Regions from separate parts of the Pelotomaculum isophthalicicum JI genome, predicted to be linked through region 3. Evidence: riboswitches for the same ligand, from Rfam matches in the RefSeq annotation. Region 3 holds a riboswitch; each other region holds the start of a gene.

Region 1 (7,416 bases), on a different contig from region 3:
CAGACGGAATCGTTGGTCCCCTGACCTATGATCGGCTGCAACTGGCGAATGATTTGGTACTTGGAGATAGAAGACCATAAAATAATATGGGTATTCAGAAAACAGGCTTTTTTATTAAACCCCGCGCGCCATTGAGCAGGGTTGCGAAGGGGAGAGTAAAGCCAACAGATTGTGATTACTCGCTATTTATAGTTTTAGATGAGGCAATGAATTATTGCATAAAATTGTTAGTTCACATGTTTATCGCCTATTTCATATTATGTAGAAAATAAAATCGGGAGCAATCTATAGGGCTGAATATCCAACTGAAGAAGCATGTGGCACAGGTTGGTTGGTTTTGGAGAAAACACAAATAGTAGGATATCTTTGTAACCACCGGTTTTAAAATGTGTCGGTGGTTATAAATTTTTGATTTATGGCTACGGCTTGAAGTTGTAATTTAACGGTATAAAACTACCTTCGGAGGTAATTGACATGGTCCGATCCGCTTTCCGGGAACTTGTTGTCGGAGTCGATGCAAAAGTTCCACTTCATAATGGCAACTGGGTTACTTCAATTAATATGGATAATGCCGCTACCACACCGCCATTTGTCCAGGCTTTGCAAGAAATTATCCAGTTTGCGCCTATGTATTCTTCTGTTCATCGAGGGGCAGGATATAAGTCCAGGCTTTCAACTGAATTATATGAAAATTCAAGATTGGCAATAGCGAACTTTGTTAAGGCGGACCTTAATCATGACACTGTAATTTTCTTAAGGAATACGACTGAAGCAATAAATAAATTATCTTATCGACTTTGTGATGACACTAAGAAAAGTGTAATTTTGTCTACATGTATGGAACACCATTCTAATGATCTTCCCTGGAGAAATAAGCATCATGTTGATTATATAGAAATAGATAATGATGGAAGACTATGCCTTGATGATTTAGTCAATAAATTGAAAAAATATAAGCGCTCTGTAAAATTAGTAGCAGTCACCGGAGCTTCGAATGTCACAGGATATGTCAATCCCATTTATGAAATAGCGGAAATAGCCCATCAGTATAATGCAAAAATATTCGTAGACGGAGCTCAACTAGTTCCACACGCTCAAATTGACATGAAACCTTTCAATTCACCCCGGCATATTGATTACCTGGCATTTTCCGGCCATAAGATGTATGCGCCGTTTGGAACAGGGGTATTGATCGGCCCTAAAGAAACTTTTATGAATGGCGCCCCAGAATATACCGGAGGTGGTACTGTACGGACTGTTACCCATACTAACGTGGTATGGGACGATCCACCTAATAAAGAAGAAGCAGGTACGCCAAATTTAATGGGAGTGCTCAGTTTGCAAGCCGCGGTTAAAACATTGAGTATGATAGGTATGCAGAATATCAGTAATTATGAATTAGGGTTATGGAAAAACACTATAGATAACTTTAAAAATATACCCGGTCTACAGCTCTATAGTGATACAAATCCCGACAAACCCCGGATAGGAATCATTTCCTTTAATCTCGAAGGGATTCATCATACTTTGGTAGCTGACATCCTGGCAGGAGAAACCGGTATAGCAGTCCGTAGCGGGTGCTTTTGCGCACAGCCATATGTCCGGGAACTATTAAAGATTTCCGAAAAAAAAGAATCATGTATAAGAGAGCATCGCACCCACAGCCGTCCGCTCAGCCGTCCTCTTAACCGCCCGGGTATGATCAGGGTTAGTTTTGGGTTGTACAATGACTTTGATGAAATTAGTGTTTTAGTTCAAGCGCTTCATCACATAGTAAACAATAAAGAACGTTATATCCAAAAATACATGGCTATATAAAAGGGCATAACCCATTACAACCACCGTTCTAATGTGTTTGTAATGGGTTATTAATGTAACATATTAATTTTCTAAAACATAAGTTGTTTTAAAGTTTTTTTCTCCGGGAGAGTGATCATTAAATGCCTTTTGAACAATTAGGCGGTTTCTGTGAGATAATATTTTTTGGGGTTTTCGCTTTTTTGGCAATAACTATAGGCAAATTGCCAAATAATTTTACCCAGTTGTTAGCCTTGTTTATAGTAATAATTATTACCTGGCTGGTAATCCAATAATAACAAAGCCCCCACCTTGGGCAGTGGGGGAACAGGCGGCGGAACATTGGGAAAATAGTTTCCTTGATTATACTGCTTTCACATTATCAAATACTTCTTGGACACATTTCCGGCATACTATTTTACCTTGATAACTCTGGACATCTATGGTGGTGCCGCAAAAAGTACAAGTTGGCTCGTATTTCCTTAATATTATCTTGTCGAATTCAGTATAAATCTCTATTGGGTTCTTCTCGTCAATACCCATGATGCGCCTGATTTCTGCGGGAATAACCACTCTTCCGAGGTCGTCTATTTTTCTGACCAGGCCCGTTGCTTTCAATATTACATTCCTCCCCTTTTTTCGACAAAATATTACATTGATATTATACCAGATGATACCATTGAAAGTAAATACTTCTGAAATAATTGTTTAAAAATTATTCAGTTAACAATATGTCCCTAATATTTGCTAACCTTGTATTATAGGGTATATTTGTAAACTTGCTTCATGTGTGAATTTGTAGTATTCTTCAAGGGATCACCACAACTGGTAAAGGCCGGTGATTAGTAACGAATAAAATACGGGGTGATTCTTTTGAAATTTTTCGTTAATATCGATGGCGGCAGCCGCGGCAACCCGGGGAATGCGGCTGCGGCAATGGTTATTACTAACGAGGCGGGTCAGGTCCTTGCCACAAAAAGCAAGTTCCTTGGGAATAAGTTAACCAATAATTATGCTGAGTGGAGCGCTTTGGAAGGGGCGGTAGCAGCGCTGGTTCATTTGGCCCGCCAGCATGGAAACATCGAAGCTGAAGTGAGGTCAGACAGTGAATTAATAGTACGCCAGTTTAATCGTAAATATAAAATTAAGGCCCCTGAACTATATGAGATTGCCAGGCGCGTATGGGAAAATCTTGCCGATAATCCCAATCTCAAAGTTACCTTGAGCTATGTGCCAAGAGAGGAAAATAAGCTGGCTGACGCGGCGGTCAACCGTGAACTTGATAATTACCGTTTATAGTATAAAATTTTGTTTAAATAAGGGAGAAATAAATTTTGCTTGGCAACAGAATAGAAGGGAAGTATTTGAGCTGTCTAGAATTAATTATATACATTAAAATAAGGAGGCGCCTATATGGAAATTTTTAAAAAGGTTAGTGAGAGCGCCAAGACGCTAACTGAAGGGGCTAAAACAATAAGTAAAAAATCAAGTGACCTTGTGGGTGCGGCTAAGTTAAAGTTTGAGATAAGCAAGTTGGAAAAGGAGATGGAAAACAACATATCAGCTCTGGGTAAACTGGTTTATCTGCAATATAAAGGCGAGCGAGAACTTGATGATGAGGTGGAACGTCTTCTTGTAAGCACAAAAGCGCTGGAGGATGATATCGCTGAATATGAAGCGCAGATGGCAAAACTTATGCCGAAACCGGTGATATGTTCCAAGTGCCAGACGGAACTGCCCGCCGCCGCTAAATTTTGCTTTATTTGCGGTACTAAGGTTATTTCAGAATAACCCAACCGAGTCAACCAATAGCAATTGTGGGGAAAAAATTAAATGTTCAAAAATAAACATTTTAATGCTATTTTAACAAAATTCCTACTAATAATTACAATATTTGGATTAATTATGCCGGTAATGGGTAACATCACTACCTTGACGGCTGTGATCGCAGCAATGGTTTTGACTTTGGCGGCCTATTTTATTGCCGATTTGATAGTTTTACCGCAGTATGGGAATCGCTTGGCAGTTTTATCTGATGTTGTTATAACCGTGGTAGTTGCCTGGGAAGTGGTACGGTCAGTGGAAAAAGTCTATCTTCCAGTCCCTGGTCTGATAATTATTGCCGTGTTAGTTGGGCTTGGTGAATGGTACTACCATGTTCGTTATCTGGCCAGGTTGATATATAAAGGGAAAATTAAACCTTAATAGGATAATAGAATGTCAATATTTGTGATATGGCCAGGCATTCTAATGACTGATATAATTGTTAAATAAAGCCGAATCCCCGATATATTACGGGGTACGGGGGACAAAATTTTTTGGGGTGAATCCGGATTAACCGCGAGCGGTTATAAAGGTAGGGTGCCCTCTACCCGAACCCTTCAGCTAACCCCGAAGGCGGAGGAGGGATTTTATTGATTTTTGTTTTTCGTCTCTTGGTAGGTTTTTTATTATTGTTGGGGGTGTATGCAGTACCGGCTATCGCTGATGCCGCTGTTCACGATGTTTTGCCCGGGGAAAGTCTTTATTCTATCAGTTTGGATTACGGTATCTCGTTAGATTCCCTGAAGGAAGCCAATGGAATCCAGGACTCTCTTATTTACCCGGGGCAGCAGCTTAATATCCCGGAAAGCAACTATAGTGGTGAAGGCTCTTATTACACCGTCAGGGAGGGAGACAGCCTTTATTCGATTAGCCAGATGTTTGGTGTGGGCTATCAGAATATTATGCAGGCCAATGGCCTGAGAGACACCATGATCTACGCGGGCATGGTTCTGGCAATTCCCGGGGCTGGCGCTACTGTGAAAAAATCTGTTTCCGGGGTGAGCCGGGGAAGCAATTTCCGGAGGCCGTCACTCGCTGATGTTGACCTTTTGGCCCGTTTAATTACGGCTGAGGCGGACGGTGAACCGTATGCGGGGAAGGTGGCGGTTGGCGCTGTTGTTTTGAACCGGTTAAACAGCGATTGTTTTCCAAAATCTATTGAAGATGTTATCTATCAATACAATGATGGTACCTACCAGTTCGAGCCGGTCATGAACGGATGGATCGACAACCCCGCAAGTTTTCAATCCATCCAGGCGGCAAAGGATGCGTTGAGCGGGGTGGACCCGACCAACGGGGCGCTTTATTTCTTTGCCGGAAATAAGGTCAATAATAACTGGCTGTGGTCCAGACCTGTGAGCACGGTTATTGGAAATGTTGTTTTTACTTATTAATAGCTGTTTTTTAACTGCTTAGTACAATTACAGCGAACACCCATACCAACTAAAGTCCGGTTAGCCGGGCTTTATTTTTACTAAGGAATTGTGGATGGTGACACAATTGACAATCTGCGATAATTTGACATATACTGATCCCACCACTGATAAAATAAGCCCACAATTGAACGGGGGATATTAATGCGAGTCGGGGTAGATATTGACGGCGTTTTGGCAGACAGCCTGCCTTTATGGGTTCGGGAACTTAATCGTTATTTTAATAAAAACAAGCAGGTTGAAGAGATTCATCTGTATAATATTATTCAGACTTTTGAGATCACAGCAACTGAATTAAAAGCGTTTATTGAACAAAAGGGCCGGTTTTTAATGTCCGCCGCCTGCCCTGTAAAAGGCGCCGCGCATTATCTGAGTATGATCAAAAAATATCATCATATTTGTATCGTTACGGCTCGAAGAGAAGCGTATAAACAGGAAACACAGGCTTGGCTGCGGCGGCATGGTATGCTTTACGATGAGTTAGTGCTCCTCGGAAGTTACAAGAAAGATGAAACTTGCCTGGAAAAAGGGCTGGATGTAATGGTAGAGGACACGCTTGAGGTTGGCCTGGAGTTAAGCGCGGCGGGAATACCGGTCATATTGATGGACGCTCCATACAACCGGGGGAATTTACCGGGACTAATTTACCGCAAACACTCATGGTTTGAAATATACAGGGCTCTGGTGATAGAATCACAGCAGTTGATGACTTCGTGTAATAATAAATTTGATCTGACAGATTGCAAGTGATTTGATATTTTAACGTTGTAAGTACAAGTGACGGGAGGTTTTTCCGTTGAGCGAAATGTCTGACGCAATCAGACTGTATTACCGCGGGGAAATATTTGAGTCTGAAAAAATATTAAAATCAATTATAAAGGAAGATCCTGAAAATATTAACGCCTTAGTCAGGTATGCTACCGTCCTGGAGGAACTTGGGAAGGATGAAAAGGCCGGGGAGATCTACCTGAGGCTTGCCGCCCTCTATCAGAAAGAGACTTGCTATGAGGAATGTCTGGGAGTATTGGAAAAAGCTTCGTCCAAACTCCCGCAGGCTGAACTGGCGCCGTTAAAGGGTACATGCCTTTATCGTTTGGGCCGTTATGAGGATGCCTTAAGTTGTTTTACGGCCTCTACTAAAACAATCCAAAATTTATTTTATACCGGTAAGATTTATTTTGCTTTAAATCAATATGACAACGCATTAAAAATATTCCGTGAAATAATGTCCTTGGCAAACAACAACAACGATACTTTTCAGGCCTTTTATTGGGTGGGAAAATCTTTGTATGCTTCAGGAAACTTCAGTGAAGCGATTTCATGCTTTGAGAGTTATCTTTCCATTTATCAAGGTGAAACGCATGTTTTTCTCGATCTTGCTATTTGCTACCTTAATTCTGATCGTTTGGCAGAGGCTGAAAATAACATCCTTAAATATAAAGAACTAGACGGTAACATTAATTTAGCCAACTTGTATTTAGGTATTGTGAATTACCGCAAGGGGAATCACAAACAAGCAGTTGAATACCTGGGTGAAACATCATTAAGCGAGCAGTCCTTACATTGGAGAGGTCTTGCATATTATGAGCTTGGTATGTATGAAGATGCCCTGGCATGTTTTTCGGAAGCGACAAAAATAGTATCCAAACCACTCTATTTTAAAATGATGGGGAGTTCACACTTAAAACTGGGCAATTATTTTGAAGCGAAAATTTGTTTCGAAAGAGCCTTAAATGATGATCCCTCAGATGAGGAACTAGGTAAGCTGATTGCAATTACCGGGCATTACTTGGCGAAAGGTGAACTTATTTGAATAATTAAAGCTATAAATAATTACCGGTTATGATAGAGGTTTTTTTCTTCCTTTATTTTTATTATGATCATAGATCTCAAATTTCCCCGAAAAGTTTTCTAAATTATATTCAATTAATGGGGCAGCCTTATTTAAACGCTCCATCTGTTTAACGCGCATCTTGCTAACAGCGTTACCGTATTCATTTCTTCTTCTGTCGACGTGACTTTTATGTTTACTCATAAATTTATTATGTTCAACCGGCAAAAGTTCATTCATCCGGTATGTGTCACGGTTCGGAAATGGATTGGCGGGGTAAGAAATATAATTATTGATAGAATACCAATAGGAGGGAGCGGCCATGTACAAATATAAGATAATCGCGACTATTGTTGAAATACGGGGTGACGGTGTGTGCTCATACGGACATAAGGTAGGCGATAGCTTTGAGTTCTCGGCGATATCTCCGGCCGGGCTGTGCCAGTTTGCCTACGATTCGTTGCGTTCCGCTGTTGCCGCGCTGCTTTATGGCGGTCAGTTCCCCTGGGCTGACAACAGTGATGTCACTAC
Region 2 (7,000 bases), on a different contig from region 3:
GCACCTTGAAAGATCGCATCGGTGTACTGCAGCGCTATGTGCCGCTGCAAAAAAATGTGGCTAAATCCGACTGCCCGGTGGCGTCGGCCTTAGCTAGCGGAAGTACCAAGATCCTTAACCTGGTTAAACGGGATTATGAAATACGCTTTTATAAAAACTATGCGGCTGAAAACACCGTGGATTGCGCATTGGCCAAACTTGATTCAGCGGATCTTGTCAAGCCCTCTATCCTGGAGATAGGCGAGATAAAAGGAATAGCTGATATTAAACCCGGTCAGAAGGTGCAAAAGAGCGGCAGGACTACCGGTCTGACTAGTGGTGTGGTTAAATCCATCGGCACTACGCTGCAAGTGGAAATGAAAGATGACGAAAAAGTCTGGTTTTCCGACCAGGTAGTGACTGATATGGCTTCACAACCGGGAGACAGCGGGTCAATAATTTTGAATCAAAACCATAAAGTTGTGGGTTTGCTGTTTGCCGGATCGGATAAGCTGACCATATTTAACCGGATCAGCAATATAGTGGAGCGGCTTGGCATAGAGTTCGTTTAACTTTCCCCGTAAATTATTGATTTTTGCTGATCCACCTCACCTTTGTTTCAGCCGGGCCATATATTGATTACCGGGGAGGCTTATCTTATGGTACTGAAAGCAGTTGTGTCCGGTGATGTAGCGCTGGCTTTTTTAGGTGAAGATATCCCGGCAATCGGTCCGAGTTTTAACAACAGAGAAGACGCCATGAAAGCGGCTCAACAATATCTTGAAAAGATTAACGAGTTATCGGGGCAGGACCAGAACTCGCCGTTTCAAATTGTCCTGAACAAACAGGCGGACGGCCGGTATTCACTCGTAGTGGATAGCTCACAGCAAATGGTGAGCACCTTGAATAACCTTGATGAATTGCTCGTGAAACGGTTTCGTAAAGGTTTGAAAAAAAAGTTATTTATCTTAACCTGTTTTGTAACGGGTGCTGATGGGCTGGAATGTTTGGTTCTTACTGAAGGTCTAGGGGCGGTATTTTACGCCCCTAATGCCATGGGTACATATTAGGGTATAATCTCTTGGAAGGGCAGGAGACATGGGCGAAGAAAAAAAAGGGAAAAATGAGCAATGTTGGACCCATGGTCGGCAGAAAGATCTTGGTTATCATTTAGGATACAACTTGGGCTTTGAGTCAGGGTTTGAAAAAGGATATACCGAAGGAAGCGCATTAGGTTACAACAATGGGTTTTTAGCGGCACTGAGACTTAGTGAAGGGTCTGGCGCCGAAGAGTCTCCAGGCGCCGACCCACCGTACGGCAGGGTTTACCAGGTAATCCGAAAACTTGTCGATAGCGGTCAGCTAAGTATTTTTCTGTCCGGTTGCGCGGCCAGGGAAGCGGAAACTTTGTTTAAGTTATTATTAGTAGATGTTCATGTAGTAACCAAGGCCCTGGACAACTGCCGTTAGCTTTTATTTTTTGCCGGATCTTAGCAATCAACCCTAATTTGGAGTCTATCTGACAACACCGCAGAATAATCCCATAAAAGTAAACATTACGATAGCTGGTCTTTAATTGCCCGTTTTGCCATGAGACCCCATTCGCTTATATATTAAACTTGTACAAGCTCTTTTCATAAAGAGCTTCTTTAACAGCCGTCTTTTGGCGGACGTCAGACGTCAGACGTTAAGTCAATGCCAATTAAATACAAGCAGCCGAATCCCAAAAAATCAGGGTACGGGGGAACCGGTTTATGGGGTGAATCCCGGTAAAGTCATTAGCTAAGACCCAGGCACCGGTATTATTGTATAATAATGCCATGTCCTTTATCTTGTGACTCGAATGGGTAGGGTTTTGTCTTTTACCGAACCCGTCAGCTAACCCCGGAGGCTCAAAAGAAAGGAGTAACTTTATGCGGTTTTCCAAAAACCTGAAGTTCGGTTTGATTGCTACCTTGTTCCTTCTTGCGCTGGCTTTCTCGATTGGGGCGGCGGCTCCGGCGCCGGCTGACGCCAGCCTTTCCTGCACAGCTGATGAGCAGTCTATGGCTGACCTGATAAATCAGGCGCGCCATGACGCGAATAAAGCCTCGCTGGTTGTCGACCCTGTTCTGTCAAATCTGGCCCGGATTAAGGCCCAGGATATTGCTTCGAACGGCTATTTCAGCCATAACTCGCCAATGTATGGATCTACCTGTGATATGTTGAGGGCGGCCGGTGTGCAGTATAGCAGCGCCGGGGAAAGCCTATGCAAGGCTATGACTGTTAACTCGGCATTTCAGGGACTAAGCGCCGGCGGCAGCCGTTCGAGCATACTCAGCTCATCTTATGACCGGGTTGGCGTTGGAATAATCACAAAAAACAACTATAAAACTATCGTCCTGTTGTTTACAGGCGGTCAAAAAGTGATTACACCGACACCAACACCGACGCCGACGCCAACGCCAACGCCAACACCGACACCGACACCGACACCGACGCCAACACCAACACCCACGCCGACACCCGTAAGCGGTTTAAATGCCGACGAGCAGCGGATGTTCGATTTGGTGAATCAGGAAAGGAGCAAGGCAGGCCTGCAACCACTGCAAATCGATCTGACCCTGGTCAAGTTGGCAAGAATGAAGGGGCAGGATATGATTGATAAAAATTATTTTGACCATACGTCACCAACTTACGGTTCTCCCTTCGATATGATGAAAACATACGGGGTGCAGTATCGCTACGCCGGGGAAAACCTAGCCGGGGCTCCAACCGTTGATTCTGCGCATACCAATCTGATGAACTCGTCCGGACACCGGGCAAACATATTAAATTCAAATTATACTAAAGTGGGCATTGGTGTTGTCAGCGGCGGCCCATACGGGAAAATGTTCGTGCAGATGTTTATCGGTTGATTAACGGTATAGCATAAAAATTGAAGAACTGATCGAGATATAAACAATATAAAAAATATTTATTATGTTAAAATAAGGAAGAGGACCCAGGTCCTCTTTTTTTTTTCGTTTTTTGCAGGCGGACTACCTTTATTGCACATTTTCGTATGTTTCTCTCATATATTAGTATAGAAAAATTTTGAAAGGAGGAAACCATCATGGCTGGAACCGAAATGCTTAAGGTCAATTTGGTCCAGGGTGAAAATAGAGTTCAGACCGTGGTTAGAGGTCAGATTGAAGTTCCTGAAACAAAGCCGAGCGTGGAAAAGATTTTATCAAAAGAAACAACTGCCAAAGTTAGAGACATCAGCATTGTCCCGGACAAGATTATCATTAATGGGACCCTGACTGTACAAGTGATGTATGTCGCCTTTGAACCTGATCAATCAGTTCACTCGATGCACGGCGATGTCAATTTTACGACCTTTGTCGATGTGCCAGGCGCCGAGCCCGGGATGGATTATGTTGTCGATTTTACTGTGGAGGATGTGAGTTTGACTCCAAGTAAAACCAACGCTTGTGCATTTGATGTGGCCGCTGTGCTCAGCACTTTTGCAAAAATAATGGATGTTGAAGAAATGGAAGTGCTCACGACCACTCCGGCCGGGAATGTCGCTCTGGAAACCCAGGATATCACTGTCGAACACATGATTGGTGAGAAGGAAACCAAGCAAATTATTGTCAGCGATACGTTCGAAGTGCCAGAAGAAAAACCGGGCGTGGAAAAAGTTCTGAATACCAAAGCGGAAGTAGAAATTACTGATAAACGGGTCCTTGCCGGCAAAGTGATTGTGGACGGTGAGGTAAGACTTGAAGTTTTGTATGTGTCCTTGACCCCGGGGCAATCCGTTCATGACCTGCACCAAGTCATCAAATTCAGTGACTTTGTGGAAGTTCCTGAAGCCCAGCATGGCATGAACGTTCATGTGCGGGCGGAAGTGGAAAGCGCCGAAATTTCGACGGTAACTTGTCCGAGGTTAACAGCGGATGTCATCGTCAAGCTGACCGTCTTTGTTTCCGAAACCAGGACGCTAAAAAATGTTCCTACCAAATTACAAAATGAGGCGGGCTATGACAAGGTAAAACTGAAGATTGACCGGGAAATCGGCGCAGGAGAAACTCAAGTGGTTCTCAGGGAAACAACTGAAGTTCCTGAAACAAAACCCGCCGTCATGAAAGTGCTGGAGTCAAGGGTAGATAAGGTAAAAGCTACGGAAACAGATATACAAAAGGGTAGAGTGTTGATCAGAGGTCATGCCGATGTGGAAGTGGTTTATGTCAGCACAAAACCCGACCAGGCTGTCCACGCGCTGCACCAGCGTTTGAATTTCCGCACGTTTGTGACAGTGCCCGGCGCAGAACATGGTATGAGAGCCAAAGTTAAAATCAGTCCGGAATATGTAAGTGTGGATCAGCAAGGGTGTGATTTACACACGGAAGCTGTTTTAAAAGTCAAGGCGACAGTGACCGATCTGTCCCAACTGCACGTTTATGTGCCCGCCGTCACACCGACTCCCACGCCTATTACCTGTGTGCCAACTGATTATACTGTTCTGGCGGGTGACACACTCAGTAAAATTGCCGCGGCGCATGGAACGACGGTGGCCCTGATCCTGGCTGAAAACCCGCAGATTACCAACCCGGATGTCCTCAGCGTCGGACAGGTGATTAAGATTCCGTGCGCGCCAATGGGTTAATAATTTTTGTTGAATGCAATTAAAAAATAATTAAGGAGGTCTAAAAGAATGCCTGAACAATTCTACTACACGGAAGTTCAGCCGGTGAAATGCATTGAAATAAGAGTGCCGTTAGTTATTGCGTCTGTAGATGTGGAAGTGGTTGTCGACAACATTGCCACCTTGCCCGAATTGGTCCACAATTGCGACAGAATTAAAGCTCATGTTCGCGATCTGACCGGCACACCGGTGTTTGTTGAAGAAGCCCATCATCATCATGACGACCATTTCCACCATGATGAAGAATTCGTTATGGTGCATCACGACAGCATGCACCCGTTTAGGGATTTGTTTCTTAAGAAAATCGTTGTCAACGGCACTCTGCACAAGAAAATATTCTATGTAAATAAAAATAACGAAGTCAAATTCGTGACTGAGGATCTGCCGTTTTCCAAGCTGGTTGAACTGGCTGAACCTGTGAAGGTTCACCACAAGCATGATGTTACTATTACGTTCCGTCATGTTGATGTTGATGTGAACTTTGAAATTCATCGCGGCTGCCGGGTCCACCAGACTTCTGTCATTCAGGCTACCGCCAGGGTTACGGAAGACCGCAAAATCTATGTGCAGACCTGCCCGTCACCGGAAGAGGCTCCCGTCGGCAACCTGCTTAGGGACGGCGGCCTCGAAGCCTGGGCCAGCCCCTATTCCCCGGTCTTTTGGGGCGCGAGCAATGTATCCCAGACCACTACGGCTCATTCCGGGTCATTCGCGGCGGAGATCGGCCTGCTGAATACGGCGCTGCCTGGTGCTTTATTCCAGATGATCAGCAAAAAAATCGTTGGCGAACGCCAGTACCGCCTCACCTTCTGGGTCAGGGAAGATGTGCTCGGCGCGACCAGCGCTTTCTCCTTAACCGCTGAAGTAGTATTCTATGATCAATTCGGCACTCAGATCGGCATCGGCACGCAAACGCTGCCCAGCACCGGTATACCGGACAATGCCTACACCCAGGTCCAGTTTACCACACCGGCAGTAGATTCAAGCGTTGATTCAATCATGGTCCGCTTCACCTTTACCCCAAGCACTGGGAACACCAACACTGTCAAAATTGACGATGTTATGCTGGAATGCATGCGCAAGCACTATTAATCCCGGGATGAAAATAGAAAAAGCTGTTGTAAAACAGCTTTTTTTTTGCCTTTAATAAACTTTTTTAGCGCCGGGCGAATATATTTAATAATGAGTTGCAGCGGCCATGACGCTGTGTATGGAAAGGGGAAAAGAATCGAATGATGAATAATATGGGCGCGATAGTTGCCGAGATGCAAAAGTTGCAGCAGGAGCTTAAAAACAAAACCGTGGAAATCAGTGAGGGTGAAGGATTGTTCAGCATTGTGATGGACGGCCAGCAGCAGGTGCTGAATGTTAAATTCGGCCCGGGCGCTCTGAAACCTGGTAATGCCGAGGCACTGGAAATAATGGTGGCGAGTGCGTTCAATAGAGCTACCGCCGAATCAAAAAGTTTGTTTAAAAACGAAATCGCCAAGTTGACCGGTGGGATGAGTATTCCCAATATACCCGGATTGTTTTAACAATATCATACATTTAACCGGGGAGGTGATTTGATTGGCTGAAGATGCCAAAGGAACTGCCATGTTGGAAGAAGCGGTCGCGAGGGTGCTGGAACTGCAGTCAAAGTATGGGATGGACCAGGAAACAATGTTGATTTATATGTGTTCGGTAAACCTCACCAGTATCTTGAGTCTGATCGGGAACCGTTATCACGGCAGTTCCAGCGGATACATACAGTCTCCGGTCACGGCGCCGGCGACAGTTCCGGCGCCTGCGCCGGTCAGTACTACCGGGACGGCTCCGTCACTAAATGACCTGATAGGTATGTTGGCAGGCTTGCTGGGCAACCAAGGCGGTACCGGCGGGCAGGGATTCAACCCTGCCGCGTTAATGAACCTTTTGGGATGTCTTGGCGGCGGTAAGGAGGGGCAAGGACTGAATCCAGCTATGCTGACGAGCCTGCTTTGCGCCCTCGGGGGGCAGAATATGGATTTGAGCAACCTTATGAACATGATGGCCGGGTTAATGGGAACAGGCGCGAAGAATAACACCAAGTCAGACTCATCAAAAGATACGCCGGCTGCAGCCAATGACGCGTCAAACGCAGCCGGAACAGCGAAAAATGACCGGAGCGGCGAAAAACAAGCCGTCCGGGAAGTGCCGAAAATTATGAAGTGGGATAGCCTGGATAACCGCAAAAGAGTGCAAAGCAAATAGGTTGTAAGGGAACTTTTGATCGTTTGTCGCCGCTTGGAGGTGGCTCGTGCCGCCTGGAAGCGGTTTGTTTTTTCTGTAATCATAAAAAAAACGGGCTTGAAATAATAACAGCCCGGT
Region 3 (7,416 bases):
GCTAGTACGTAATAGCACCAAATCTCCGCCATGGGCATGAGCCAGCAAACGGCTTATCGTTAAACCGAGGCCCAGCCCGCGGCCTATCGCCTGCCGGGCGCTGCCGCGGTAAAAACGTTCAAAGATAAAAGGTTGATCGGTCGTATCAATGCCTTTTCCGTCGTCCTCTATGTCAAGTATGATCTGTTGATTAAGTTCTTGGAAATTTATATTTATTAAAGTCGCAGCAGCTTTTTTACTATTATCAAATAAATTTATGAACATTTGACGGAGCCTTCCCGCGTCTCCATTGACCCAAACAGGTTCAGCCGGCAGGGCTGGCTCGAACCGGACTTTAGAGAATTCAGGAAGTACACTCAGTTGATGGATCACCTCATTGATCAGGCTTGATAGATTAACAGGCTCCCCTCGTATGGGTGCCGCGCCTGCCTCAAAGGACGAAAAGTCTAATAATTCTTCAACCATCTGTTGTAACCGTTTGGCTTCATTCCATGAAATTTGCAGAAACTCTTCCGCAGCCGCACCGGTTACAATTTTATCGTGTACCGCCTGGATCATCCCACGGATTGAGGTAATGGGTGTGCGCAGTTCGTGGGACACGCCTGCCAGCAGGACGGACCGAAGCTGTTCAAGTTGTTTCAGTTGAGCAGCCATATGGCGAAATGATTCGATTAATTGTTGCAGTTCCCGCTCTTTTACCTCCCGGGGCAAAACCGGGTCATAATTGCCTTCAGCTATGGACTGAGCGGCAGCAGCCACTTCGCGGAGCGGATGGATTAACCTCCGGGATAGAAAATATAGCACCAACCAGCCCGCCAACGTAATAGTAACGGTAAGTAATGCCAGTAAACCATAAGGGCCGCGGATTTGATTATCCACAGGCATGCTGATATAGAGCGCCTTGCAGACTGTTCCGTTTTGGTAAACAGGCACGCCGACACGCAGCCAGGTTTGAGAATCGACATGAACTTGTTCACGGACATTTTTACCGGCGAGGACATTCTGATATGAGGGCGGAACAGCGAACAACGCGGAAGTATCAATAGCCGCATTTTCGTCTTTTTTAATTATTTGAATGTTTCCCGCTGTATCTACAGTATGAACTGCTTCTGGAATGGGCGGCCTCGGTTCGTGGTGGCCCGCTTCCATTTGTTGCTTTCTATTGGAAGAATCGTCTTTTATAATGTCCGCATCCGGAAAGGGTTGCTTTAGTTCGCGGGGGCCTGCCTCCATTTGCCGCAGCTTATTGGAAAACTCGCTTTCTTCCGGCGCTTGACCATTCAAATCAACCAGTTGCTCGGCGCGTAATTCAAGCATGCTATAGATATGTTCGTATGTATCAATCCGGATCCAAATTCCCGCAGCTAAGGCTAGGAGCAAAAGGCAGCCCAGCAATACCAAGACGTAACGGCGTGTCCAGTAGGTCAACATTGATACTGTATTTGGAGTATAATCGTTTTGTTTACTTGACACGCAGTAGATACCCCTTTCCACGGATTGTCGCTATCTCCCCTTCATCCGCCGGCCACTCCTGCAAAGACTGCCGTATGCGTTTGACCGACACGTCCACGGCACGGTCTCCCCCGTCATAATCCATTCCCCAGACGTGGTCCAGCAGCTGATCCCTGGTGAACACCTGGTTTGGGTGGCGAACCAGAAAAGTCAACAACTCCCAATGCCGCGGCGCAAGCGAAATCGGTTTCCCTTTGACGGTAACTTCACGGGAGGTAAAATTTATCACCAGGGTTCCGAATTGGACAAGTTCAGGCTCAACCAAGTGAACCGGCCGCCGCAGCACTGCTTTCACCCGAGCCACTACTTCATCGGGATCAAAGGGCTTTAATATGTAATCATCAGCGCCCTTATCGAACCCATGTAAGCGATCCTCGACAGCGCCGCGCGCTGTCACCATGATTACAGGGCAACTGTTCAGTTGGCGAATTTCATCCAGCACCGTCCACCCGTCTTTCCCGGGCAGCATTAAATCCAAAAGAACCAGTGCGGGATTTACTTCAGAAAACATGGATAATGCTTCTTCCCCGTTTACGGCAACTTGGGTCTGAAAACCCGCATGCTCCAGGTAAGTTTTTAGCAGCAGGGCTATTGAATGATCGTCTTCCACAACCATTACTGTTTGCATAGGCCACCTCTTCATAAAATAATTAGGAAGTTTATTTTTCACCGGTAAAACTTCATGTTTATTTTATTACTTAAATATGTCGGGAAAATGTCGAGAATTATTTTTCTGTCATAAAAGTCAATATTTATCTTTTGCCAAACTTGTATTAATATTGTTGTAAATTTATTCTATAACCGAAATGTGTCGAAAAAATGTCTTAACATCATCAATGGGGATGTTTTACCATGGTTATATGATTCGATAAGTAGTACATTTAATATCAGCTATTCTAGTACCCTTAGAATAAACGCTAGTTTACGTTGGAATGGGGTTTTTGCACAAAAATATAAAAAAAGATATGATCATCAAATAATAGAATAATTCATGCCGAATCTCAGAAAATTTACCGCACTGGGAGCGGGGGAACCAAGTATCTGGGGTGAATCCCGAAATAGTCATAAAAGGTTGGAAAAACGTGACTTGATTTCGGATAGGGTATCTTTTACCGAACCCGTCAGCTAACCTCGCAGGCGCGAAAAGAAAGGGGAAATGTCTGTGTTTAAGAAGCTCTTAGTATGTTCTTTCGTTTTTGCCGTGTCGTTAATTATGTTTGTTAGCCCAAAAGCAGAAGCCGCCACAAATTACAATTTTAGCAACTTTCCAGGTTTAAATTCATTATATGGACAGAATTATAACCCAGTTCAAAGAACGAATCCGACACCTGTTTCAAAGCCGAGTCCAACTCCGGTTTCCACACCATCGTCCGTTTCCACATCAGGGCTGACCGCTGAAGAACAGCAACTGGTTAACCTTGTCAATCAGGAAAGGACAAAAATAAATTTACAGCCGCTCACGGTTGATACGAGACTAGTGAACGTGGCCAGGATGAAATCACAAGATATGATTAACAACAATTACTTCAGTCATCAGTCGCCAACTTATGGTTCTCCGTTTGACATGATGAAATCACAGGGTATAACCTATCGTTACGCTGGAGAAAACATCGCGGGCAACCAATCGGTTCAAGCGGCACATACAGCCCTAATGAACTCTTCCGGACATAGGGCCAATATATTAAATTCCAATTATAAATACATCGGTGTTGGTGTTGTCCACGGCGGGCCTTACGGAGAGATGATTACAGAGGAATTTACCGGTTAAATATAAAAAAACATAACCCGAGTAAGGTAAGACCTATAGTAGATGAAGAAACTTGTCAAAAAAGGACTTTGCGCCCGAACGCGAAGTCCTTTTTTGACAGATAAAGGATTTGAGAATATTAGATATGCGCTATAAAGTTATGTAGTAACAATAAGGCATCGGTTTTCCATATAATAAAATACTATAATAAGTTTGGAGGAGTTCTGATGCCGGAGAAAAATGACAGCGCGGCTACCGTATACGGCCCAATTACTGGTTCTGTTGCCCTAAAAAAGCCCCAAAATAATCCACAGACTCATGTGCATGAGTTTTTGGGCAGTACACAGTGTGCTCAAGAAAATGATGAAAGACATAAACACCGTTTTATTGGAGTGACAAGTGAAGTCATACCTGTAAAACTACCCAACGGACACTTCAGACATATACACGGCATATTAATAAACACAGATTTATTTGAAGGTCACCAACATGAAATAGTGATTGAGACTGGACCTGCAATACCTCTTGATGATGAAAAGCATGTACACTTGATTAAGGGAATCACTAAACTAAATGATGAGCACTCCCATAGTATTTTTTTTGCTACAACGATCGAAACTTATCTTATTGATTCTAGACCATAGAGCTTTAAATAATTCCAGTGCAATAGAGGAGTTGTGCAAAATAGTACGGTTATATTTTTTATGCTCGCAGGCCGCTCTTCTCTCCCCCAGGTACTGCCACCCCGGGGGAAAGAAGAGCGGCTTGCATGTAAACATATTCAGCTTCTTACAGATAACCTAGTGTCTTTTTGGTACCATTTTCAATAATTCAATCGCTTTATAAAGAGCTAAACCTATGGAAAAATATAGATGAGACTGTGAAAGAAATTGGAATTAGCTTCGGTACTGTCATTTGGAAACCGTCTGATTCGAAAACTATTATTAATTTAATAGAAGAAGCCGACCAAAGGATGTATCAGCAGAAAAAAAATAAAAATTACAGCAGACATAATTAAATGTATTGTATTTATCCTTTCCGTTATAAATTACAGTGCAGCAGTTTGCGCCCCCGGAATCCCCGGGGGGCTTTTGTTTAATGACAAATTAAAATTGGGAATAAGCGGGTAAAAAGATAAGGTTGTGTATACTGCCAAATACCACCAGGGACTACAGCGTGTGCATTAAGGTAATTCTTTCATAAGATAAAGTATCTATAATAAGGAGGTTTTTCTATGAGCTTCAATAAATATCTTCCCCCGTCAAATTATCCAACTGCCCCCAATATGCCAGGACTTCCAAATACGCTACCATACACAGGCGATACAATGCCGCCAATGCAACTAGCGCGCGCCTATGTTCCATGGCAAAAAATGGGGCAGGTCTTCAGTCCGGCGGAAGCTTTAGCCCACGGTACCATATTCCCTGAACTGGTATCGCCATACCCAGGTTAGATAGAGAGGTGAATCAAATGGACAATAAACAAGAAAAGACCCAGACTCAAAAAACAGACAAACATGAAGATAAGGCCAAAGCTGAAAACATGTATAATCAACAGGCGCAAATGCTTTTAAAAATACAAGAACTTGAGTTTACCGCTATTGAATTAAACTTATACCTGGATACACATCCGGATGACCAGCAGGCCCTGAGTTTATATAATTCGGTTGTGCCTCAGCTAAAAAAATGTATTGAGGCCTATGAACAATATTACGGTCCGCTATTTCCTTTCGGTATGGCTTCCAGTCAGCACCCTTGGCAGTGGATCAACTCCCCCTGGCCTTGGGATATGTAAATCTAGAATTAAGGAAGGGATTAATTAATGTGGGTTTATCAAAAAAAATTAGAATACCCGGTAAGGGTATCCGGTCCTAATCCCAAGTTGGCAAAAGTGATTATTACTCAATATGGCGGGCCGGACGGGGAATTGTCGGCCTCTTTACGGTACCTGAACCAAAGATACACCATGCCCACGGACAAGGCAAAAGGGTTGCTGACGGATATTGGCACTGAAGAGATGGCTCATATGGAAATTGTGGCAACTCTTTTTTACAAGCTGACCAGGGGAGTCAGCCCCCAGCAAATGCAGGCCGCCGGACTGGGCGGGCATTACGCCCAGCATGACACCGCCCTGTTCTGGAGCGACCCCAACGGCGTGCCCTGGATAGCCGCCTATGTAGCTGCCACAGGCGACCCGGTTGCTGATCTGACCGAAGATATGGATGCTGAGCAAAAGGCTAGGGCTACTTACGAGCATCTGATCCATTTAAGTGATGACCCTTGTGTCACTGATGTGCTTAAATTCCTAAGGCAGAGGGAGGTAGTACACTTTCAGCGCTTTGGCGAGACGCTGAACGATGTCCAGAGTTTCATGCGTGAAAAAAAGGTGTTTTTAAGTACGGGAAAGGATATTGTAGAACCGTAAGGATATTTGAGAGATTAAAGCGGCTGGCATTAAGATGACTGCAAACGGTGCTACCTGCTATTATCGCGTGTCAGAGTTTTAAAAGTGGAGACTCCCGTGAGGTAAGTGCCACACCTTATCATACGGCACCAATGAGGGCAAGGATCTCCTTAGCTTTATTGCGTTATCGGTGTGAGACGGAGCAGGGATTGGTGCGCGATCTCGTAAAGGATCGGGCGGGGTGGTTGCCGGAACGTGTTTGTGATTGAATAAACGGTGTAAAATATGCCAAAGCCAAGGAACTACTTACCCCTGGCTTATTCTTTTCTATCCTTCTTCTTAATGCTTTTAATCATTTTTAGTAAATAATTTCCATGGCACAACTTTTGTCCTCTGTCTTTGCAAGGGCCGTTATGTGACTTTGTGCTTTTATATTGATTATTTATCATGAATTTTTGGTGGTTACTTTTACTTCTTCCAAAGCATACTAAGAGATGAATGAATCAGAAAATTTCTAAGTATTGCGAGGAGTGAAGAAAATGACCACTGCCGGTTGTAAATCCGATTCGGGAATAATACCCGGCGATCCCGGTGTGCCTGAGCCCGATCCGGATGTATTGCCAGAACCTGAACGAAGGGATGAGCCTGAAAAAGAACCGAAACCCGGTAAGAGAGTGGCCGGCCAGACCAAAGGCGCGCTTGAATCGGTCAAGGAAATGGGCTCAACACCGATACCCGAGGTAAAAAGTAACATTCACTGCCTGACCATAGTAGGTCAGATTGAAGGCCATTTAGTGCTCCCGCCGCAGAATAAGACCACAAAATACGAACATATGATTCCACAGTTGGTGGCTTTGGAACAAGCTCCCGAGGTAAAAGGCATTTTAATTGTGCTTAATACGGTGGGGGGAGATGTGGAAGCGGGCTTAGCGATTGCAGAGATTATTGCCAGCATGTCCAAGCCTTCCGTATCTGTTGTACTGGGAGGCGGACATTCAATCGGCGTGCCGGTTGCGGTATCATGCACCTATAGCTTTATCGCTTCAACAGCAAGCATGACCATACACCCGATCCGTTTGAACGGCTTGGTAATCGGCGTTCCCCAGACTTATGAATATCTGGATAAGATGCAGGATCGGGTAGTGCGTTTCGTTACGGATCATTCGGACATAACGGAGGAGAAATTCCGCGAATTAATGTTTCGCACCGGGGAATTAGCCAGAGATATCGGGACGGTACTGATCGGCAAAGAAGCGGTGGATATCGGCTTGATTAACGAGGTGGGGGGTATCGGTGACGCGGTAAAAAAACTCAACGATTTAATTGAAACAAACGAAAATATGAAAAAAGAGGCGCCACTACAATGATTCTATATACTCCAATGCAGCTGGAATTGGTTTTGGAAGGTTTTGACGGGACAAAATACCCGGAGTATCAGGAAATTAACTACGACGGTGTTTCAATGCTGGTTGAAAATACGAGCAGCGGAAAGAAAAGAATAGTAAAACTTTTAAGCACAAATCCCTATGATTATTTGAAAACAAATTTGCAACCCGGAAGCTTAATCGAGTGTTAATCAAAAAAGGTTTTTACGGACAAAATGTGCTATGTTATAATACTCTGGTAAACGCTTAAAACGTATGGGGCAGCGTTGTTTTAGCGGGAGATTGCCATGTGCCTAGTGACGGGCGCTTATCAGGAGGGGATTTGGTTGACTGTTTTACAGGCGCTGGTACTGGGGATAGTCCAGGGGC
Region 4 (7,416 bases), on a different contig from region 3:
TGAGCCGACCCTGTATCAAAGGATATTTACTTCTGGAGTTGGCCGGAACTGTTTTATTTAGTCTTAAAATATTTTGATCCGATTAACCTTGGTCTGTATCGTTTTAATCTTCGAATTGTATCATGATAAACTTCTTTGTTTCTTCGATTTCCTATAACTAAAATTAAAACATTTTTCTTTTTAACTATCTTTTCACCCTCTATAACGGGAGGCTCTAAACCATAAACAATTCTTATGCCAATCGAACTAAGTTTCCAATAAAGAGCCGGCCTGCCGTCGCCAGTGTCTTTATCTATACCTAATAAATGCCCAGTACCACCGTCTTCTTTGGGTAATGGATTATTATGTCCTTCCAAAATAGCAGCCAAAATAGTTTCAAGAAGCCCCGTTCTTTCATAAAATTTTAGATCCTTTAAAGCTTCTTTTGAAAACTCAAGGCTCCATTCTCGATTACTAATTAAACTCAAAAGAACTTTAATCGCATTTTTACCCATTATTCTAATAAGCTGCCTTTCTGATTTTGTACAGCGTTAAGCAGCTTATCAGGGTTAATTTTTAGTTCTTCTATAGTTTCAACAAGGTTATATCTTCTTTCGGCGTTATTCCAGCGTTTAAAAGCTTCTTCGAGAAGGGTGCTTTCTTGATATTCTTCTAATGCTTCAATTAAAGTGTTTAATGTGTCTTGAGCTCTTAACATATTTTCAAGGAATAAAAGTGGAACGACAGCTGCGATATTTTGATTATTTTTTGATACTATAAAAATATTTCTTTGATTTTCGTTTTTACTTTCTTCAATTATAGTAATTAACTCGCTTAATTCATTACGTAATTCAGAGACAGATTTTGTATTCGTTCGTAAAATACTCAACCATTCGGAAGCGCGCATTTGAATAGATACTGCTCTGCCTTCTTTAGTAAGGTTAACAATTTCTTGAGGTAAAAAATCAGCCATAGCATTCACCGCCATTTCTCTCCTGTCTATAATAATATAGTATGAGGTTTTGCAAAATTTTATACTTTATTTATATATAAATTTTGTAAATTAATTTTAACAAAATCTTGCCGGGCATTCAAGAATAATTTTTTCTAGAGGTTTGCAGCGATCTGGAACTTGCCGATGTATTTTTTCTTATCCTTTAGATAAATTTCTCGGTAATTTCCATTGCGGTCAACTTCCTGGTATTTCATTCTAATGATTATAAAACGGCCCTTACCACTCGTTGACATGTGGTAAGGGCCAGAAACTTGTTCCTTCGTCTTCAGTTTTCCAGCGTTTTCTTCAGTTCCATAACAGTTTCCCTGGACAGCCCGGTTATCCTGCAAACCACGTCAACGTCCAATCCTTCCCTCAGCGCCGCCTTGGCTGTCTCAACTTTGCCCTCAATCTTACCCTCAATCTTACCTTCGGCTTTACCTTCAGTCCTTGCCTGCCTCTGCATCTCATCAAGGGTCCGCTCGATGTTGGTGATCATTTTTTCCACCTCCCAGGGTTCGGGTTGGTATTCCCTAAAGCTTCGGCGGGCCGTCCAACCGCCCTCGCTGTTGTAAAGAATGGCGGGCACGATGGCCGGCAGCCTGAAGCCCTTACGCTTTCTCTCTTTCTCCGGCGTGTTGTTGTAGGCGTCCCGCCACACCTCGACCATGTACTGCAACAGACGGAATGGCATGGTATGATCCAAGGTCGACTGCAACTCCAGCAGTACGTAGAATATTACGTCGGTACCCCGGATACGCAGTCTGTATACGATATCGGCCTCTTTGTCGCTCATTATATCACAATTACGATCACGGTGACAGTGGGACCGTGGGGTGTCATGCCGCAATAGTAGCCGGTTACTTTTATCTATACGCATCGCGATCCTGTCGAAACCCTTGTACTTTGGGAAACTTTCAAGAAAGTCATGGTATATAAAAGTTGCCGGTCATGCGTTTGAACGTTTAAACACCGGCTTGATATCATGGGGCAGCTTAGACATGACAGAGCGCATTTTTGCCGTTAAACATATGAATTCCTGGTGCAAGATGTGTAAAGATGAGTTGGTGACTGAGCCGACCCTGTATCAGAGGATATATCGAAAATTTTGAGATGTGAGAAAGCGAAAGCCGCGAAGATTGAGGTTCTTTTCTGTCTTATAGGTTAGGGTTTTTATAGGCTGGGGTTTTTGCAAAAGTATTCAGTAGTGTTGCATAAAACTTAATTTTAAAAGTCAACATCAAAAATAATAAAAATTTAGGCCAAGAAAAAAGGCGACAGAATTTTCTGAACAAGGTTTTTCTCACATAATCTAAAAAGGCAACGGCGCCATAAGAGGTAATCCAGTATCCACATTTATACAAATATACTTTATTTAGGGTTACAGGTAATTCAACTCTAAATCATAACTGTCAAGGAATTTGGTATCCCCATACTTAATCTCTGTTAGCAATTGCTCAAATTGCCAGTTGTAATCTTCAGTCTTTCGCCTGCCATAAGAAGTCCTGGTGGGCTGCTTTCGTAAAATCTCTAAAATATTTTCAAAGGGCTTGAACATGTTATCTTTGATCAATTGCTGGATATCCAGTAAAGAATTTTTTACCTTAAGGGTCACCCTGGTTAGTAGCTGTAATAAGCAGAAAGTAATAAGTGCTATCCAAATCTGAGTGTATACCGCATTGAGGCTTTTACCAAAAAACTTTTTTACTTTTAGATGTTGTTTTATCCATTTAAAAAACAGCTCCACCTTCCACCTGAGGCGGTATATCTCAGATACTTCCTGAGTTCTAATGCTAAAGTCATTTGTTAGAATAACAACCGGACTTCCCGTGGTATCCACAGTGTGAATAAGTCGTAACTTATTCCTCATCATTGTTGTATTAAGATCGCCAAGTATCACAATGCTTTCGGTCATATTGGTACCGTCAACCGGCGTATCATCGATGGTGTTAATGATAAAATTGTCTTTGATCCTGGTAACAAAGCGTATTCCGGCTTCGCAATAGTCATCCCATTTCTTGTAATCGACATAGCCCCGGTCAAATACGTATAGTGCGTTAGAATCAATAATTAGTAATTCATCCAGCTGTGATTTATCAGATTTTCTGGCTGTAGTAAGAATAGCTTTATCAGGATAGGCATTATCATTATCTTTATCATAAACAAGGCATTGATGAAGTTTTACACCTGCTTTTGTCTTGCGGTAATCAGCCCATTTATAACTGCTAAGACAGAGGGTGATGGTGCTGGCATCTATTATATGGATGCGTTCCGCAGAAGGGGTGGTGCCAACGGTTTTTTGCATTACGTCCTTGGCCACGTGAGTAAACATTGTCCCCCAAAAATCGCTGTCAATATCACTGAGCCGCCTGGATAGTTGGGAGAAGCTTATGGAATCGAGCTCTAGGTTTTCCTGTAGTTCAACATCGTTTTTTACTTTTTTAGCAAGTGTCCTCAAAGACTCAACTTGGGTAATCTGAGCAAAAACCAGGAGATACAGCAATTTAATCGTAAATAACTTTTTGACATACTCGTCTGAACCGTTTTCTTTAACTAGAGAGTTAAATTTCTTAATCGGAAATTGATTTAGTACTTTATTAAATGTGGATTTAGTGGTATCCTTATCCATGCGTTTTCTCCTTATTTTAGAGACTATGGACAGGATTACCTGCTATGCCTCTATTATAAGGAGTTTTTTTATGAAATGCCATGATATTTATGGAAATTGGTCATTTTTAGAGATATATTTATTGTTTTAAGCTATTTTGAGTATTGACTATTCTTCAATTATTTAATGCAACACTAGTGCTTTTCTATGTATTTCTTCATTTCTAGGACGGTTTTGAATTTTAGAGAGATGGCTATTGCTTTAGCAGTTCCGGTGGCGATAATATCCCGATCTTTATGATAGTCAAGTTTACATGTTCTCCATATACCATCTCGACCCAAACCATAGTAAATAGTCGAACCTTTATCTGATGACATATTGAAATGGGCTAAAAGTTTTTTTATATCACCATGTGAAAATCGTATAGGCATCAGAAACCAATCGCTTTCTTTATTTTCTCCCCATCACCATTGCATCTAAGAAGTTTCAATAGATATAATTGCTTTGATTCAGGCTCAACTTTAGAAAACACATCTAACTTTTCAATGTAAATGGCAAGGAATTCAATTATACTATTGACTAAGTCAACGACTGCTTCTTCAACGGTTTTACCTTCGCCATAAAGATTAATTTCATTTAATGAAACAGTATGAACGCAAAGTTCATCATCATATTCAACTATAGGGTTGAAAGGCAAATTGTCTAAAAGCTTATTTAAGTAAGAAGTCTTGATGTGTGATACTTCTTCGTTTTCACTTGTTGCGTTGTAGGTTATTACTTCAATTCCTTTTAAAGCAATTTTGTTGAGTTCAGAATAATATTTTTTCGTGTCTCTTATATTATACCTTGGTATGGAGTTAGATTGCATTTGCATTTTGTGGCCCCCCTTTCGGAATTCCATTTTAATTCCTCACTTTCATTATATAATAAGTGGTTACTGTGGTCAATGTAGCTACTGTGGTCACCGTGGTTTTTTATATTATATGCAATAACAATTTAAAGTAATCATAAAGTCAGGACATCAGAGGTGAATTATGTAGAGGGAATGGAATCTGATTATTCAAAAATAAAAAACCACCGAAGTGGTCTTGAACCACCGAAGTGGTCTTGCGTTTAATTGGTTGCGGGGAGGGGATTTGAACCCCTGACCTTCGGGTTATGAGCCCGACGAGCTACCAGCTGCTCTACCCCGCGACAGCAAAACTCATTATAGCACTAATACAACATGTAGTGCAAATCCTTATATTGGGAAAAGCGAGCGGAAGTCGTTGGCTTGTCAAGAAAAACCTTCTGGTTACTGTTGGTATTTTTAATTGCTATGTCCAATATCTGTGAGAAAGTATTTGGATTGTTGTTCTTTGTGGTTGGGGCTTTTGGTTTCTGGAAAAATTTCTTCTGAAAATCCTTTGGGAAGATAGGTGTCACTTTGATTTCGTATCCCATAAAACCAACTCCTAAATAGTCTTAATTATTTATACGATGTAGTATTTTATATTTGTAGGGTAATAAGCAAACTGGTAAAAAATAGCGGAGTGAAATAGGAAAAATATCTCAGAAATTTGTAGCAGAGTTATTGAAAACATGCTGGGGAGCTGGACAGATTGAAATTCGGGGATGCTAAGGGTTAGTGTGTGAATTAGTGGAGAATCAGGTATGCCATTAGATTAATTTTGGCGCGTAGCCATAGGTTAACACTTTTATTAACTCCTGCATATTATACAAAAAAAATAATAGGAGTGATATAAATGGCTTTCGGCGTGGATGGTGCTGTTGGAACTGGTTTTGGTAATGTCGGGTTTATTATTTTCCTGATCTTCATCCTGCTCATTTTTGGCGTGGGATGCTTCGGCGGCTGCATTTAGACTGTAAAAACTCAAATTGAAGGCTGTCTTTTATAACCACCGACTTTCATCATACCGGTGGTTATAATTTTGTTAAATGCGTTTACGTTAAAAACCTATATTACCATTTATTGAGTGTTAGTCAAGCATACGGGAAACATGTATAATAATAGGAAAAGGCCGAATCCCTGGGAAAACCCGGGGTACGGGGGACAAGTTCTTTTGGGGTGAATCGGTTTGATTTGCAAATCGTAGGGTGCCCTCTACCCGAACCCGTCAGCTAACCTCGGAGGCCGGAGGAGGGGTTATTATTGATTTTTGTTTTTCGTATCGTTGCGTGTTTTTTGTTGTCGTTTGGGATGTTCGCAGTACCAGCCGCTTCTGACGCCGCTATTCACAGCGTACAACCCGGGGAGAGTCTTTATTCTATCAGCATTGATTATGGTGTCTCATTGAATTCCCTGCTGGAGGCTAATGGAATTCAGGATTCTCTGATTTACCCGGGACAGCAGCTTTACGTTCCGGAAGGTGAATCAAATGGAGGAGACGCTTCCTATACCGTCCAGGCTGGGGATAGTCTTTATCTAATTGGTCAGAGATTTGGTGTGAGCTACCAGGATATTATGCGGTCTAATGGCCTAATTGATACCATCATCTACCCGGATATGGTTCTGGCCATCCCCGGCATACCCGTCAAAACTGCAGCACCCATGCCTCAGGTAAACAGGGGTGGCAACTTCCAGAGACCGTCATCGGCGGATGTTGATCTTTTGGCCCGTTTAATAACAGCCGAGGCTGACGGCGAACCTTATGCCGGGAAAGTGGCGGTTGGCGCTGTGGTGTTGAACCGGCTAAACAGTAATGGCTTCCCAAAATCAATTCAAGATGTTATTTATCAATACGATAACGGTACCTACCAATTCGAACCGGTCATGAACGGATGGATTGACAACCCGGCAAGTGCCCAATCCATACAGGCGGCCAAGGACGCGTTGAGCGGGGTAGACCCGACCAACGGAGCGCTTTATTTCTTTGCTAATTATGCAAAGAATTCATGGCTTTGGTCCAGACCTTTGAGCCGGGTTATCGGTAATCATGTTTTTACTTACTAGATATAAATAGTATATTTCATTTAGAGGGAACCCCTGGGCAATATACCCAGGGGTTATGTATATTTTATGCGCCGCTCCGGCCGTGCATCTAAAAAAGCCAGTGTGGGTAAAATATTAGCCGTGGTATTACTACACCGGAGAGATTGGAAGCTGCTTGTGTTGCATCTAAGCATATTCAGCATGATCCACCCGTTTGAAGTTGTCATACTTGCCACGAACGGATACCGTTATATGCCGGGTATTTTCCCCACAGGCGTGGACAATTACCTGGGTACATATATATCGAATTTCTTCATCATCCCCGCTTCGGCAGTGCTAATATATGCCTATTCGCTTTCCTGGCGTTACATCGTGGGTTTTGCCGCTATTTTTACTTGTATTGACTGGTTATTTGCGGCGCTTGGCATTTACCAGCATTTTTGGTGGAAATCAATTTATACCGGTATTGGGTTGATTATCGTGTATGCCGTTAGCGGATGGCTTTGGAACGGTCTCAAAAAGCGGCGGCAAGTACTCCCGTTCCGGTTTCTCATGATTCTCTTGACGTATTTCTCAATTGAAAGCGCCATTACTTTCGCCGTGAACAGAGGCGGGCAACTCTTTAAATTGCTAATCGCTTACTATGAGCTTAGCGCCCCGGGGAAACTACAGTTAATCTTGGCCAGTTCATATCATCTCATCGTAAGTGTCATAGTAGCGCTTTTTCTTGGCATAAAAATGCCTTTGCGTTATAGAACTCTTGGGGTGGGTATGATCATCGTATTGAACTGGGCAATCGGTCACTTCGGCATATTCGTACCGCAAGTTGGTATTACCTCGCACCACCTAATCCTAGTTCAGATTGTCTCCGTGGCTGTGCTCATATTCTTATTCAAGGCCGCG

The links. Region 3 has a riboswitch for cyclic di-AMP ahead of L7E55_RS17595 (CAP domain-containing protein). Riboswitches for the same ligand answer to the same signal wherever they lie in the genome.
Region 1: linked by a shared signal. The riboswitch ahead of L7E55_RS00810 (LysM peptidoglycan-binding domain-containing protein) and the one ahead of L7E55_RS17595 (CAP domain-containing protein) in region 3 are both predicted to bind cyclic di-AMP.
Region 2: linked by a shared signal. The riboswitch ahead of L7E55_RS01705 (CAP domain-containing protein) and the one ahead of L7E55_RS17595 (CAP domain-containing protein) in region 3 are both predicted to bind cyclic di-AMP.
Region 4: linked by a shared signal. The riboswitch ahead of L7E55_RS14705 (cell wall hydrolase) and the one ahead of L7E55_RS17595 (CAP domain-containing protein) in region 3 are both predicted to bind cyclic di-AMP.

Annotation. Positions count from the first base shown of each region.
Region 1 covers NZ_JAKOAV010000001.1:169,002-176,417, forward strand. Annotated here, with positions in the region: gene L7E55_RS00780 (L,D-transpeptidase family protein) at 1-80, shown strand, start outside; gene L7E55_RS00785 (aminotransferase class V-fold PLP-dependent enzyme) at 475-1,818, shown strand; gene L7E55_RS00790 (AbrB/MazE/SpoVT family DNA-binding domain-containing protein) at 2,161-2,415, opposite strand; gene L7E55_RS00795 (ribonuclease HI family protein) at 2,671-3,096, shown strand; gene L7E55_RS00800 (zinc ribbon domain-containing protein) at 3,211-3,588, shown strand; gene L7E55_RS00805 (DUF2512 family protein) at 3,631-4,002, shown strand; cyclic di-AMP (ydaO/yuaA leader) riboswitch at 4,062-4,212, shown strand; gene L7E55_RS00810 (LysM peptidoglycan-binding domain-containing protein) at 4,212-5,015, shown strand; gene L7E55_RS00815 (5' nucleotidase, NT5C type) at 5,199-5,804, shown strand; gene L7E55_RS00820 (tetratricopeptide repeat protein) at 5,860-6,867, shown strand; gene L7E55_RS00825 (hypothetical protein) at 6,895-7,113, opposite strand; gene L7E55_RS00830 (TIGR04076 family protein) at 7,208-7,416, shown strand, end outside.
Region 2 covers NZ_JAKOAV010000002.1:82,472-89,471, reverse strand. Annotated here, with positions in the region: gene L7E55_RS01720 (trypsin-like serine protease) at 6-551, shown strand; gene L7E55_RS01715 (hypothetical protein) at 639-1,049, shown strand; gene L7E55_RS01710 (FliH/SctL family protein) at 1,078-1,449, shown strand; cyclic di-AMP (ydaO/yuaA leader) riboswitch at 1,684-1,887, shown strand; gene L7E55_RS01705 (CAP domain-containing protein) at 1,893-2,876, shown strand; gene L7E55_RS01700 (DUF3794 and LysM peptidoglycan-binding domain-containing protein) at 3,074-4,612, shown strand; gene L7E55_RS01695 (DUF3794 domain-containing protein) at 4,661-5,743, shown strand; partial or broken gene L7E55_RS01690 (YbaB/EbfC family nucleoid-associated protein) at 5,875-6,186, shown strand; gene L7E55_RS01685 (hypothetical protein) at 6,221-6,883, shown strand.
Region 3 covers NZ_JAKOAV010000020.1:59,983-67,398, reverse strand. Annotated here, with positions in the region: gene L7E55_RS11270 (HAMP domain-containing sensor histidine kinase) at 1-1,473, opposite strand, end outside; gene L7E55_RS11265 (response regulator transcription factor) at 1,463-2,140, opposite strand; cyclic di-AMP (ydaO/yuaA leader) riboswitch at 2,495-2,668, shown strand; gene L7E55_RS17595 (CAP domain-containing protein) at 2,675-3,280, shown strand; gene L7E55_RS11255 (YmaF family protein) at 3,487-3,903, shown strand; gene L7E55_RS17745 (diguanylate cyclase domain-containing protein) at 4,071-4,277, shown strand; gene L7E55_RS11250 (spore coat associated protein CotJA) at 4,587-4,712, shown strand; gene L7E55_RS11245 (spore coat protein CotJB) at 4,730-5,053, shown strand; gene L7E55_RS11240 (manganese catalase family protein) at 5,081-5,683, shown strand; gene L7E55_RS11235 (ATP-dependent Clp protease proteolytic subunit) at 6,202-7,029, shown strand; gene L7E55_RS11230 (YlzJ-like family protein) at 7,026-7,238, shown strand; gene L7E55_RS11225 (undecaprenyl-diphosphate phosphatase) at 7,374-7,416, shown strand, end outside.
Region 4 covers NZ_JAKOAV010000035.1:6,443-13,858, reverse strand. Annotated here, with positions in the region: gene L7E55_RS14740 (hypothetical protein) at 54-494, opposite strand; gene L7E55_RS14735 (hypothetical protein) at 494-961, opposite strand; gene L7E55_RS14730 (Rpn family recombination-promoting nuclease/putative transposase) at 1,260-1,769, opposite strand; gene L7E55_RS14725 (IS4 family transposase) at 2,355-3,602, opposite strand; gene L7E55_RS14720 (hypothetical protein) at 4,012-4,455, opposite strand; tRNA gene L7E55_RS14715 (tRNA-Met) at 4,700-4,775, opposite strand; gene L7E55_RS14710 (hypothetical protein) at 4,797-5,024, opposite strand; cyclic di-AMP (ydaO/yuaA leader) riboswitch at 5,591-5,731, shown strand; gene L7E55_RS14705 (cell wall hydrolase) at 5,734-6,534, shown strand; gene L7E55_RS14700 (hypothetical protein) at 6,601-7,416, shown strand, end outside.